3 regions of the Komagataeibacter medellinensis NBRC 3288 genome follow, and region 3 is predicted to be linked to each of the others. Evidence: riboswitches for the same ligand, from Rfam matches in the RefSeq annotation. Region 3 holds a riboswitch; each other region holds the start of a gene.

Region 1 (4,239 bases), on a different replicon from region 3:
GGGTCAGGCGTCCTGCGGTGTGGGGCGGCAGTATACGGGATCTGCCGGCAAGATCACGAACTGCCAGATTGGTGTGTTTGGCGCTTATGTTTCGGAACGGGGGCATGCCTTTATTGACCGCGCCCTGTATCTCCCGAAAGACTGGACATCAAAGCCTGAGCGTCTGAAGCGGGCCCACGTTCCCGATGACGTGGTGTTTGCAACCAAACCGGCGTTAGCCTCGATGATGATTGAGCGAAGTATTGAGGCCGGTGTGCCGTTCCGCTGGGTTGCAGCAGACAGCGTGTATGGCGTGGGCGACGTAGAACGCACGCTTCGCCGGGCAGGAATTGGATATGTGCTTGGGGTCAAGGGCAATCACTGGTTCGGATCATGGGCAACGGAACCGCTGATTGCCGGAGAGGCGAAAGATATTGCAGCAGGACTGCCAGACCAGGCCTGGCGTCGTCTGTCAGCGGGGCACGGCACAAAAGGTGAGCGACTTTATGACTGGGCGTATCTTCCGCTTGCTGATCTGGATGCTGAAGAATTTGACTGCCCTATAGCCGGACCATGGACACGTGGCCTGTTGATCCGCCGAAACATCGCTGACGGGGACCTTGCCTATTTTACGACCTGGAGCCCGAAAGGGACAACCACGCAGGAACTGGTGAACGTTGAAGGGACGCGCTGGAGGATCGAAGAAGGGTTCGAGACGGCCAAAAACGAATTTGGTCTTGATCATAACGAGACCCGCTCCTGGCATGGTTGGCATCGGCACGTCTCTCTGGTCATGCTGGCCTATGCCGTCATGGCCAGTGTCCGTTACCAGGCAAACTCACTGAAACCGAAAAAAACACAACTCAGAACACGACAGTCCTTGTCCGCTGGTCCATTCAGGAGATCAGGCGCCTCGTCGTAAAACTTGCACAACGCAGACTACCCGTCTCTCACATCCTCAGATGGTCCGTCTTTCGACGAACGCATCAGGCCAGTGCTATCCGCGCTCACTCACGACACAAAATGCAACTGTAGTGCTAGGGTGTCCAACGGTTTTGGCGAATCTTTGAGCATACCGTCCAGGCCTTTCTCAAGGCTCGGATCGCGACGGGCGAAGTCGTTCATATCGATGCCGCGCTGATCCGCGCACATGTCAGCCGGGACACAGTCGTCGTCTGGCATGTCGAGGCTGTCGAGCGTGCTGATAACGAAGAGCTTCGGGAGGGTCGGCAGAGCGGCAGGTTCAAAAAGGTCTGCGTGACCAACCCGGATGCCACGATGGCGACCAACGGCCGCAACCAGCGGCTCGAGTCAGCTTGCAGGCAGCATACCGCTGTAGACGATGTTGCTGGCGGTGTGCTGGATGTTTAAGGTCGCGGCTGGCGAGGAGAATGAAGGCATAGCCGTCGCCACGCGGCTCGATGCGATCGAAGCCATAACCGGAGGAGCGATCGATATTGCAACGATGGACGCTGGCTATGCCTATGACAGGGTCTTCCGAGTGCTCGAAGATCGCGACATCGAGGGTATCGTTTGACATAATTTGACATAAATCATGGTGGTTACAGGTGAAATGCTCATGCGCAGGAGATCAATATCCATCGGGAATGGTTTCTACAATTCTCCTGTCTTGCGTTTTTTGACGTAAGACTTTTATAACGCTGCCTATCAAGTCGACGGTCCCGTGCGAACGGGTGAAAAGGGAATGTCGTATAACTCTGGCTGGGGAAGGTTTTCCCGGGAGTTCAGTCGATAACTGCCCCCGCAACTGTAGACGGCGAGCGTTGTGTCCTCAGCTACCAATTGGGTAGCAGCCACTGGCTTCGGTTGGGAAGGCAGACGTAACGTGATGACCCGTGAGTCAGGAGACCTACCGTCGAGTCCAGATATGTCGCCGGGCGGGTGGAGCCGGAGGCGGATCAAGGCGTGATGCATTTTTTTCTTTGACGCTCTGTCGCGATGGCATGCGTGTTCGTTTCCCGCTCGGGAAATGACAGCATTCGGAATTGTTGCTCTTTTACCGACGCTCTCCGACAGGCTCTTTTCATGACATTTCTTGACTCTCCGTGCGTTACGCGACGCACGGCTCGTGTGCTTTTTATCAACTCCACTCTGGTAGGAAGCCTCTTCACATATTCAGCCGCTTATGCTCAGGCCCCTCAGACCCAGATCGAGGAAGACCGCGCCCGCCTTGGCAATTCCACACCGCTGATCCAGCAGATCGACCCCGCCACCGTGCGGGATTCCGAACGCGCGCAGGCTGATGCGCAGAAAGCACACGAAGCCGCCGCCGATGATGGCGACAGGCTGGACACCAGCGGCAACCTGCTGGGCAACATGTGGGGCGCGCGGCCATGGCTGTACAGGCATGGCATCAGTTTTGACATCCAGGAAGTCGATGAACTGTGGGGCAACGGCACTGGCGGTTCGGCTTCGGGTAATGATGGCGCGGCAGGCTCGGGTACCGGCCCGTCCTATGATGGCGTGACCATGCCAACACTTACCGTCGATACCGAAAAGCTGTTCGGGCTGAAGGGTGGCCTGTTCAATGTCAGCGCCCTGCAGATACACGGGCGCTCGATCTCGCAGGACCACCTGGCCAACTTCAACCCCATAAGTGGGTTCGAGGCCGACCACTCCACCCGCCTGTTCGAACTGTGGTACCAGCAGTCCTTCCTTGGCGGCAAGCTGGATGTAAAGGTGGGGCAGCAGGATCTCGATACCGAATTCCTGATCAGCGATTACGCCTCGCTTTACCTCAACGCCAATTTCGGCTGGCCCATGGCGCCATCGGTCAACCTGTATGGCGGCGGCCCGTCCTGGCCGCTGTCATCCCCCGCCATCCGTATCCGCTACCGGCCCAGCGAGAAGTTCACCTTCATGTTTGCGGCAGCGGACGACAACCCGCCGGGCAACCGTTACAATTCCACCCCCATCCAGCAGGCCACCGGGTCACTCAGCGGTTACAATTCCGACCCCACCAGCCAGACCTATGATGGCGCCAACGGTACCAATTTCAACATGAACACCGGGGCGCTGCTGATGACCGAACTGCAATACGCGCTCAACCCCCAGCCTGCCGACATGTCCAACGTGACCAAGAACCCCGGCCTGCCGGGCGTGTACAAGCTGGGCGGGTTCTATGATACCGCGAAGTTCGCCGACTACCGCTACAACCGCAATGGTGGCTCACTGGGTGCGGCCTCGGTCAATCCCGCCAGCACCGAAAGCGACCTGACCCCGCGCTGGGACCGGGGTAACTGGATGGTCTACGGCATCATTGACCAGATGATCTGGCGGCCCTCGTTAACATCCGCCCGCTCGGTGGGTGTGTTCGTGCGCGCCACCGGTAATGGCGGCGATCGTAACCAGATCAGCTTCGCCATTGACGCAGGACTGAACCTGAAGGCGCCGTTCAGGGGGCGTAACAACGATACGATCGGTCTGGGCTGGGGCATCGGTCGCGCCAGTTCTGGCCTGCGGCAATTTGATCGAGACAGGCAGACGCTTGTGCAGGGCAATGAAAACCACCTGGAACTGACCTATCAGGCTCAGGTCACGCCGTGGATGGTGATGCAGCCTGACTTCCAGTACGTCTGGCACCCTTCGGGTGGAACGCCCGACTGGACCGGTCTGCGCCGTGTGGGTGACGAAGCGATCTTTGGTCTACACAGTAGCATTACTTTTTAGACAGAAATACATATATAGAGAGTATTAATTTATATTATAGTGGAATCATACAGAACGTACAAACATGTTCAGACATTGAGTGTATTCATTTGTCTGGTCAGCATTGAAAGGAAAACATTGCTAAAAAATGGAAGGGAATGGCATATTCGCCTTCTACATAGTCAGTGGTTCCGTGCAAACGGATGAAAAGGGAACACCGTTCCGCTTCGGCAGGGTTTGTCCCGGAAGCCAGTCGGTGGCTGCTCCCGCAACTGTAAGCGGTATGGGATCGTGTCGTCCATTTTCTGTGGGGAATGGGCCACTGTTGTATTAGCAACGGGAAGGTAGAAACGATCTGCGATAATCCGCGAGCCAGGAGACCTGCCATTGTCGATGTCACGGCCGCCGGGCGGGATGAACCGGGGGTAGGAGCAGAGTTTTGCACCACTGCACGGGCCTGCCTGTCACGGACAGGCGCGCCACTCTCACCATTACAAACTTGTTTCATGATACGCAGATCTGCGGTAAATCCTCATGCTACTGACTGGGACGCTTGGTCTCTCGGGTTTTGATACCCCGGAACTGATCGCA
Region 2 (4,239 bases), on a different replicon from region 3:
TCGCGACGGCCGCCGTATAGACGCCGCCCAACACGACATCGGGATGGGATGCCACGACATTTTCCGCCGTGGGTCGCAATACCGGAACATGTTGTGCCTGCTCGCACAATACCGCGTTCCAGCAGTCCCGGGTCAGTGGCGAGATCCCCACGATCTGGCCCGGTTCAGCCAGCATAAGCAGCAATTGGTCGGTACAGAGATTGAGCGAAGCCACGCGTGGCAGCGCCAGAGCCTGCGTCAAGGGGACACAGGCGAGAAAACCGGCCACAATCGCTGCCATCATGCCTTTCATGTCAGTAATTTAACGCAAACCCGCCATAACCGGCGCGCCCCGGCTGCAGGTAGCCGATCGGGTCCTCAAACTGGCGGTTCAGCAAGTTGTCGGCGCGGGCATAGACGGAGACATAGCGGTTGATTTTATAGTTGGCGGCCACATCAATGGTAAAATATCCATGCCCTTTGGCACAGGTGCTGCACGTCTCGCTGCCAATGACCGGCAGGTCACGCCATCCGCTGGTGTACAGGATATTTCCAGAAAATGTCAGGTCGCGGATAGGGGTCCATGTCGTATTGAAGTTGAACTTGTGCTGCGGACGGCGTTGCAGTTCGACGTTACTGGTTTCATCCCGGGCATGGGTCCAGGTATAGCTGAGATTGAATTCCAGATTGCTCAGCGCCTTCCAGTTCAGGAAAGCTTCCACGCCATACATCCGTGCCTTCGCAACATTGGCGTAGGAATAATTGTAGTTATATGACGAATCAATCGAAAGCGAGGACTGGATCAGGTTCCGAACCCTGTTGTCATACCATGTCGCGCCGAAGTTCAGTCGATCATGCAAAAGTTTCTGTTCCACCCCCGCGTCATAGCCGATCAACTGTTCAGCCTTCAGGTTCGGATTACCTTTTTCCGCATATCCCGCGCCTACCTGATTGGCGAATAACTGGTACAGCGATGGGCCGTGGAATCCCGAACCGGCGCTGGCCTTGATGATCGTTCCTGTGCCCGGCACATGGATCGCAGGCGCGACACGCCATGTCACGTGGTTGCCATAACGTGAGTTGGCGTCGTAGCGGATATTGGCGGCGCCGTACAGAATATGGTTCCAGTTCCCCTGATACTGCCCGTAGCCTGCGGTCGTATCCATGCTGGCGGATGTATTGTATCCACTATCCCACATAGTGGCGGCTGTGTGGCTGGTGTTGAACGTGTCGTGAAAATGTTCGGCCCCGATCAGAAGCTGACCATACTGTTTGAAATTGAACGTGCCGTGCCAGTCCACCTTCAGTCGGCTGGAACGGTAATAATCGGGGTCGGGATTGATCGGACTGCCGTAACTTGTTCCTGTCTCGGTCCAGCGGTTACGATTGGTCATGTAACCAAGACCAAGCACCTGATCGAACAGTCCATGGAATGACACCAGATGGGCCGTTCCACGCACAATAGCCTCGTTCTGATTGGTCTGTTCCCTCACGCCTTTATCGCCGTAAAGGTTCTCACTCTGCAGATCATACAATGAATATGAATGGTTGTTACCCTGTATCAGGCGTGCCGTCAGGCCAAGGTCAAGATTGCGGGTTACGTCATAACCCAGCCTGATATTGACGCCGCGGTTGTCATTGCGGTTGCCCTCATGGCGCTGCTGCCGGTCAGCACCATAATATCGTTCGATATAGGAGGGGATACTGTTGAACCCATCCATCCGGTAATGGGAGAACTCAACATTATAATGGAACCGCCCCTTGCTGCCGCGCGCACCAAAGGTCTGGTTGAAGGTGCCGTAACCACCGCCTTCAATCCTGACAAACGGCCTGAAGCGTCCCTGTCCCTGCGCCGTGGTAATATCAATGACCCCTGCCATGGCGTCCGCACCATACAGACCGCTTTGCGGGCCCCGCAGAATTTCGATCCGTCCCATGCCATCGGTTACGAACTGACCGGCATCAAACATGCCACTTGTTGAACTGCCGTCGTTGATGTCCATGCCATCCAGGCGGACTTTCACTTCGTTCGAATTGTTGCCGCGCATGAAGATGGATGAAGTGCCTCCCGGGCCGCCGGTCTGCACCACGTTCAGGCCAGGCTGACGTATCAGGATATCCGTGAGGCTGCGCCGCTGCTGGGTCTGGATCTGCTTTTCGGTGATGATGGTCATGCTGGTGCCGATATCATCAGTGGAAGTTGGCCGACGTGCTGCACTGACGCTGATCAGTTCGGGCAGGCCAGTCTCTCCCAGAGAAACAACGGCTTTCGATTTTTTATTCTCGACGACGTACTGGTTGGCGGACGGTTTTTGCGGCTTATGCTGTTTGACTGAATCATCAGCACGCGCCACTGCAGTTCCCATGGTCATCAACGTGGTGGAAGCAATCAGCAGATTACGGAATAGGATCATCTGGTTCAGATCTCGCGGTCACATCATCGTTGCCACGAGAGCGCGCTGCCACAGCGCTTCCAATCCGCAGGGAAGCCCGTAACACCACACCGTCAGGACACCCCGCCCGACAGTTCCCGGTCGCAACCATCATAACGGCAGGTCTCCTGGCTCACGGCGTGACATCCTGCTTAACCTTCCCGGAAAACCGTGGTTTCCAGTGGCCCGGATCAAGACATCCGGTATTGCAAGGACAGACCGTTTACAGTTGCGGGGGCAGCCTGAGCCTTGGATCGTGATCCGCACTCTGTTCCCTTTTCATCCCCCCGAAAGGGGACACCGTCGGAACGGTTCTGATCGGATGGGGCGTTCTTGTCAACCCGCATTCAATCTTTCAGTATCCTATCAGGATTGCCGTTATTTTCAGCCAGATTGATGAATCACAGGATATTTCCGATGAAACATATTACGCCTGCCATGCTGACTTCGCTAGCGCTGGATCTCCGCAACGGCTGGAGCATTGGTACGTTTGGTGCGATTGGCGAATTCCATCATGTCCCGGGAGACAAGGTCTGCGTTACCCCCTGTTTCGACGGGCTGGAGATCGTCACCCAACGCGGCGCCATACGCTTGTGTCCCAACGGTCCCCTGCATGCCATTGCGTGGGATTCCCTTGTTGGAAAAGGCAGACGCTGGCGGCACAGCATGGCGTTCTGCGGCCCGTTACAACTGACCGGAAGACATACCCTGATGGTTCTGGGAAAGGATGTGGAAGCCATCCGGCCAGAAGATCGTGATGCATGGCTGATTGATCTGGGAATAGGCGTGGGCCAGGTCCGGATGTGCGTACGGACAGAAAATGCCCGCCTGGTCGAAGCTCTTGCTGTTCACACGGATGACCCATTGGCCGTCATTACAGAAGCATTTGCGCTTCTGATGGAAGCCCAGCCCCACAGGGTCATGCTTTCACCAGCTGGCAGGCTGGAGGTTTACCAGCCCATTCCCAAACCTGATGAAGATTCTCCGCTCGGTGCCCATACCCACCTGTTACCAAAACTGGTAAAACTGAGGCGGTCCTGTTCGGCCCTTGATCCTGTTCCGGAAGGCTGGCAGCCCTTCCTCACGCTTCATCCGGCGGCGCCATTCAGACCGTCCGATAATGATTCCTATGATTATGACCGTCTGGCCGATCTGTCCTTTCTGCCGCTGCTTGAGGAATTCGGCAAGCAGGAAGACCTGCAGGTCTCAGGCGCATTCCGGGCTCATGTTCGTCAACATGGAACACCGGAAAATATGAAAATACCGGACACGAGACGTGGTCGTGCGCGCATGCATATCGAACTGCTCCGTATGGCAGCCCAGGGTCACAAGGGCATGGAGCAGTTTATGCCTGTCGATACGCTCAAGAGCGCTACGGATTGCGGGTGACTTCATGCCAGCGATCATGTTGCAAGGTACGGGATCCGATGTAGGCAAGTCCGTGTTGACAGCTGGTTTATGCCGGGTTTTTGCCAATCGGGGCCTGACAGTCCGGCCCTTCAAGCCCCAGAACATGTCAAACAATGCTGCCGTAACGATAGATGGTGGCGAAATCGGCCGGGCGCAGGCATTTCAGGCGTACGCCTGTCGTGTTGCCCCCTCCACCCTTATGAATCCGGTTCTTCTGAAACCGGAAAGCGATCATACCGCGCAGGTTATCGTGCGTGGACAGGCACAAGGGCACCTGCATGCTTCCAATTTTATCAGCGGTCGGGCTGCATTCCTGCCCGAGGTTCTGACCGCTTTCGAAACATTATGTGGCCAATCCGATCTGGTGATTGTCGAAGGCGCAGGTAGCCCCGCGGAAATCAACCTACGTCAGGGCGAC
Region 3 (4,239 bases):
GGGGGCGGCGGGGGCTTCGGGCGACATCTTCCTTTTGTGCTGCAGCTACCTTTTGGCGGCCTGCATGTGGACGTTGTGCATGGCTATCGCGATTTCCCGTATGTCCTGCAGCATTTCCCGGCGTATCGCTGGCTCTCGCTGGGGCTGGTCGATAGCTGCAGCGCGGCGCCTACCCACATCGGCATGGCGCACGGCATCGTGGAACAGACGCTGCGTTCGCATCGGCCGGATCGTCTCATGATCGCGCCATCGGGTGCGTTAAGTGACAGCAATGCCCTGACCGATCCGGACATTACGAACGTCCTGCCGCAAAAAATGTCCGAAATCGTGGCCGTGGCCAGCCGACGCACGATAGCACGTCGCAGCGCATCCATCCGCGACTTTTGCGAAAATGATATCCGTTTTGTCCCATGCGCTGATAACAGCGTGAGACATTGAAAATATCATGACAGGAAATACATCGGAAGCAGCCATCCCGGATGGGGCTGCTTCGCCACATCCGGATATCCGTCGTGTCCGCAGCAATCCGGATTTCTGGTATCCGGTTGCATGGTCGCGTGAACTTCGTCGGGGCAGGACAATTGGCGTACGGTACGCGGGGCAACCCATCGTGGTGGTCAGGCCCGAGGCCGGGGCCATCTTTGCGCTGGATGATGTTTGCCCCCACCGGCAGTTACCACTCAGCAAGGGAGAAGTGTGTGGAGATTTCATTCGCTGTGCATACCATGGACTGAAATACAGTCGGCGTGGCCAGTGTTTTTCCCCCGGCATGAAGCTGGAAAATGAACCGCCACGACTGCGGACATGGGCATGCCGGGAGAAGGATGGCCTCATCTTTGTGTTCATGGGGGATCTGGAAAAATCCGATAGCATTGCGCTGCCGGACTTTCCGCGTGTCCGTGACCCCCATTACCGTACCCGCCGGTTTGGAAAAGTCGTGCAATGTCACTACAGCTTCATGCATGAAAACCTGATGGACATGAACCACCAGATCCTGCACAGCCGACTGGTCGGAGGCATGAAACCACGGTTTCTAGGCATGGATCGGGGAGAGGATTTTGTGGAGGCCCGCTATACCTTTGCCCGCACGTCTGGCAGGCAGCCGCTGAGCGAGGCTCTGATTTACGGGCAGCGTCGCAAGGATGGCCGGGATTTTGCCTATCGGGATGTCATGACCATCCGCACGCAGTATCCCTATCAGACATTGCGGATCGAGACGGAGGGGATTGATGAACCGGTCATGGAACTGTGGATTGCATATGTGCCACAGGACCGGGAAGAATTGATCAACCGGGTATTTGGCCTGCTCTCCATACGCAGGTTGAAAATACCATTTTTACTGGATCTGGCGTGGCCGCTGCTGATCGCCTTTACGGAGCGTGTTTTCACAGAAGATCGCGAAATTGTTGAACTGGAGCAGCAGGCCTGGCGGGAGCAGGACGGCGACCGGAATCAGGAGGTCTTTCCAGTTATCATGGCGCTGCGCCAACTGCTTATCCAGAATGGTATGCCGTCCCAGAAAGACGTAGGATAATAAACTGATAGATGCCCATGCCCCGTCTCAAGGCGCATGGGCATCTTCTCCTGACCAGGCACCACGCAGATCAGGTGCTCATTTTGCAGTTCGGGCCGATATGACCGCTATAAGGAAGCCATGTCTGTGTCTGTCCGAACATCGGAATCCCGAGATAGCCCCGTAACTTGAGTTGTCCGGACTGGTTAACCCACATGCGCGCTTGATACACATGATTGGTATTGGGGTCGAGAATGGACCCGTTCCACCGGTCTGGTTGATCCGGATCCGGCACGAAGTCCCGCAGCATGGGCAACCCACATTCCGAACGGCCCGTCTGGTCGCGTGGGATGTCATCACTATAGTTCAGGCCAACCAGCTTTCCACACAGATGGTCGCCACACCGTGTGATCTCGAAAACACCCTTGTGATTTCTGGTGACCCATTGCCCCAGAACGGCGGGCGGAACTGTTGTCGCTGGAGGAACTTGTGCGTGAACAGCAGCCCCTCCAATCATGATACTGAGTATTAGCGAGACACAGGTTGCTTTTTGCGCAATATTCATGATGTGTCTTTCGTCGCTTCGTACATGACTAAAATTATGGGACATCGGCGGATCTATCGGGGAATTCGGATCGAAAAGCGCATGATTGATGCCCCGAGATGCGCGCCATGGGAATGAGCGGCGAGGGTGCTATCTACGCCATGGACGTTTTCCATGATAGCCTTGTCGCGCCTGCTGCCCATTGCTGCACCGGCTTGAAGGGCCCAGTAAGGGTCTTCAGCAACATGCGGGCGTCCCGTGCCGGTTGTCAGAAACGCGCCGGTCCCGCGATGCTGCATCACGATGTTTCCGCCAGAAACAGGAAACATGGGGGGCATTGATCGGCCGCATTGGTCTTCCCATGACGCATGGGAAATCTCCTGCCTTCGGTGCATCCCGCCCGACGACGTGGTTTGCAGACGATGGCAGGTCTCCTGGCTCACGGATCATGGCCAGCCAGTTCATGCCTTCCCATTCCCCAAGGGAAACAGTGGCTCACCCGCAGGTGAACGAACTGGTGGCATACCGCATACAGTTGCGGGAGCAGCCGCTGACTGGCTCCCGGAACAGAATTGTCCAGCCAGAGCGTTACAGCGTTCCCTTTTAACCCGCTCGCGCGGGGCCATCATCAATCAAGGGTCTCATTCCATTATGCGCGAAGTGAGAGGAACGCCCAATTCCTCGAAACGCGATGCCGGCCTGCATGGAACGAAGAGCTTGTTGATGCCAATCAAACTTGTCGCTCCGATCCAATAAGTGTAGGTCACTCAGTGTCTTCATCTTCGAAACACGCGGGCGGGGATACGCGCCCGCGCGTTAGCCACTATGTTGTCAATCAGGCGTTCGGGCTTGATGCGCTATACAAGTGCATGGCGGCGTCACGCGCGCCAATTGTCCATTGCGCGGAAATATAGGCCTGAAGCAAGGCCATGAGCGCCTCGACCCCGTGCGTGTCCGATAAATCGCGGGCTGTATCCACATAGGCGAGAGCTTCTAATAGCAGGGGCGAAAACAGTTCCTCAAGATAGTCGCCCCGCGCCTTCGGCGCAGCGGGTAATCGGCCAGCGGAAGGTACCAGACGTAGGAATGTTTCAAATCCATCCGCACGAATGCGGTCTTCCGGATTGGGGGCAGGGAGTTCAGTCTTGGCTATTGCCTGAATTACATCTTCCCGCAGAGGTGCGGATTCCATAAGGCGGGATACCGAGACAGAACGCTGACGTCGCCGCTGTTGTATGAGAATAAAATCAGGCGAAGGGACGGGAGAGGCCATTTTTCGTTTCACCGGGAATCGGAGCGGATTAACTGGAAAGATCTGCATCGGACAGGCCTTCCTGCGTCAGGAGGCGAGCATCCTCGTCACGCCATGCCGCGATTATGTCTGGGTTCTGACTGAGCCATCCAATTCTCTCGGCACAATATACAGGAACTCTGAATTTCTGACCGCGCTGATTGTTCAGGATTGTTCCTGTCTGGTGCAGGCGCCCGTCTCGTGTCCAGAAAAGACGCTCCTGGTTGGTGATCCCCAGAATCCGTCGAACCTGTCGCGGCGTAAACGGACGAAAAGACAGCGCGGTGATCTGTTTTTCCACCGAGCTGGCAATAGCCTCCAGAGCATCTGTCCTTTCACGCATGATGGCGGCTATAAAGCGGGCGAAAAGCTGCTTTACCTCTGGCAGACGCAGGCGAAGGGACGAGGATTGATCCAGACAGGCCGCAATAAGCATCCGAATTGCAACAACCGGCTCTGGCTCCGTAATGGTCGCCATTAGGCGCGACGCAATGGAAGGGGGTACCATGCTCATATCTGTGTTCATGGATATTTCTTTTTATCAGAATAAAACGTAGGTACCTGTGTCCTGGGGTCAGGAAAGTACATGCGAATTATAAGCCGCAGGCCGCGAGGTCTGTTGCTAAGGTTGCCTTACGAAGCCGGGATTCATTCAAGCACAGGCTAACGATCCGCATACATATGGAGGCTTGATAGATATATCGATACGCAAAAGAACGCGTCATAGCTGATCTCCTGCCACCGGTCGGTCCCGCCCGGTAGCACGGTTTGCGACGGTAGCAGGTTTCCTGGCTCACGGATCATGGCAGCTCGGTCCTGTCTTCCCACTCCCTTACTGGAAGCAGTGACCCATCTGATCGGACATCAGATGATCGGATCCGGCTACATACC

Evidence for each region. A riboswitch is a leader RNA that binds a small molecule or an ion and turns the genes downstream of it on or off. The one in region 3 is predicted to bind cobalamin.
Region 1: another riboswitch for cobalamin. It lies ahead of GLX_RS06365 (carbohydrate porin); the one in region 3 lies ahead of GLX_RS17655 (DUF2147 domain-containing protein).
Region 2: another riboswitch for cobalamin. It lies ahead of GLX_RS06340 (TonB-dependent receptor plug domain-containing protein); the one in region 3 lies ahead of GLX_RS17655 (DUF2147 domain-containing protein).

The regions. Positions count from the first base shown of each region.
Region 1 is NC_016027.1:1,392,350-1,396,588, reverse strand. Features, by position in the region: gene GLX_RS06375 (IS701-like element IS1452 family transposase) at 1-901, shown strand, start outside; gene GLX_RS18415 (hypothetical protein) at 1,343-1,516, shown strand; cobalamin riboswitch at 1,640-1,871, shown strand; gene GLX_RS06365 (carbohydrate porin) at 2,026-3,669, shown strand; cobalamin riboswitch at 3,818-4,051, shown strand; gene GLX_RS06360 (uroporphyrinogen decarboxylase/cobalamine-independent methonine synthase family protein) at 4,183-4,239, shown strand, end outside.
Region 2 is NC_016027.1:1,384,653-1,388,891, forward strand. Features, by position in the region: gene GLX_RS06335 (ABC transporter substrate-binding protein) at 1-280, opposite strand, end outside; gene GLX_RS06340 (TonB-dependent receptor plug domain-containing protein) at 294-2,393, opposite strand; cobalamin riboswitch at 2,513-2,731, opposite strand; gene GLX_RS18945 (DUF6925 family protein) at 2,829-3,800, shown strand; gene GLX_RS06350 (cobyric acid synthase) at 3,805-4,239, shown strand, end outside.
Region 3 is NC_016037.1:135,427-139,665, reverse strand. Features, by position in the region: gene GLX_RS15220 (uroporphyrinogen decarboxylase/cobalamine-independent methonine synthase family protein) at 1-438, shown strand, start outside; gene GLX_RS15215 (aromatic ring-hydroxylating oxygenase subunit alpha) at 446-1,534, shown strand; gene GLX_RS17655 (DUF2147 domain-containing protein) at 1,605-2,078, opposite strand; cobalamin riboswitch at 2,465-2,699, opposite strand; gene GLX_RS15205 (hypothetical protein) at 2,893-3,378, opposite strand; gene GLX_RS15200 (hypothetical protein) at 3,359-3,874, opposite strand; cobalamin riboswitch at 4,110-4,239, opposite strand, start outside.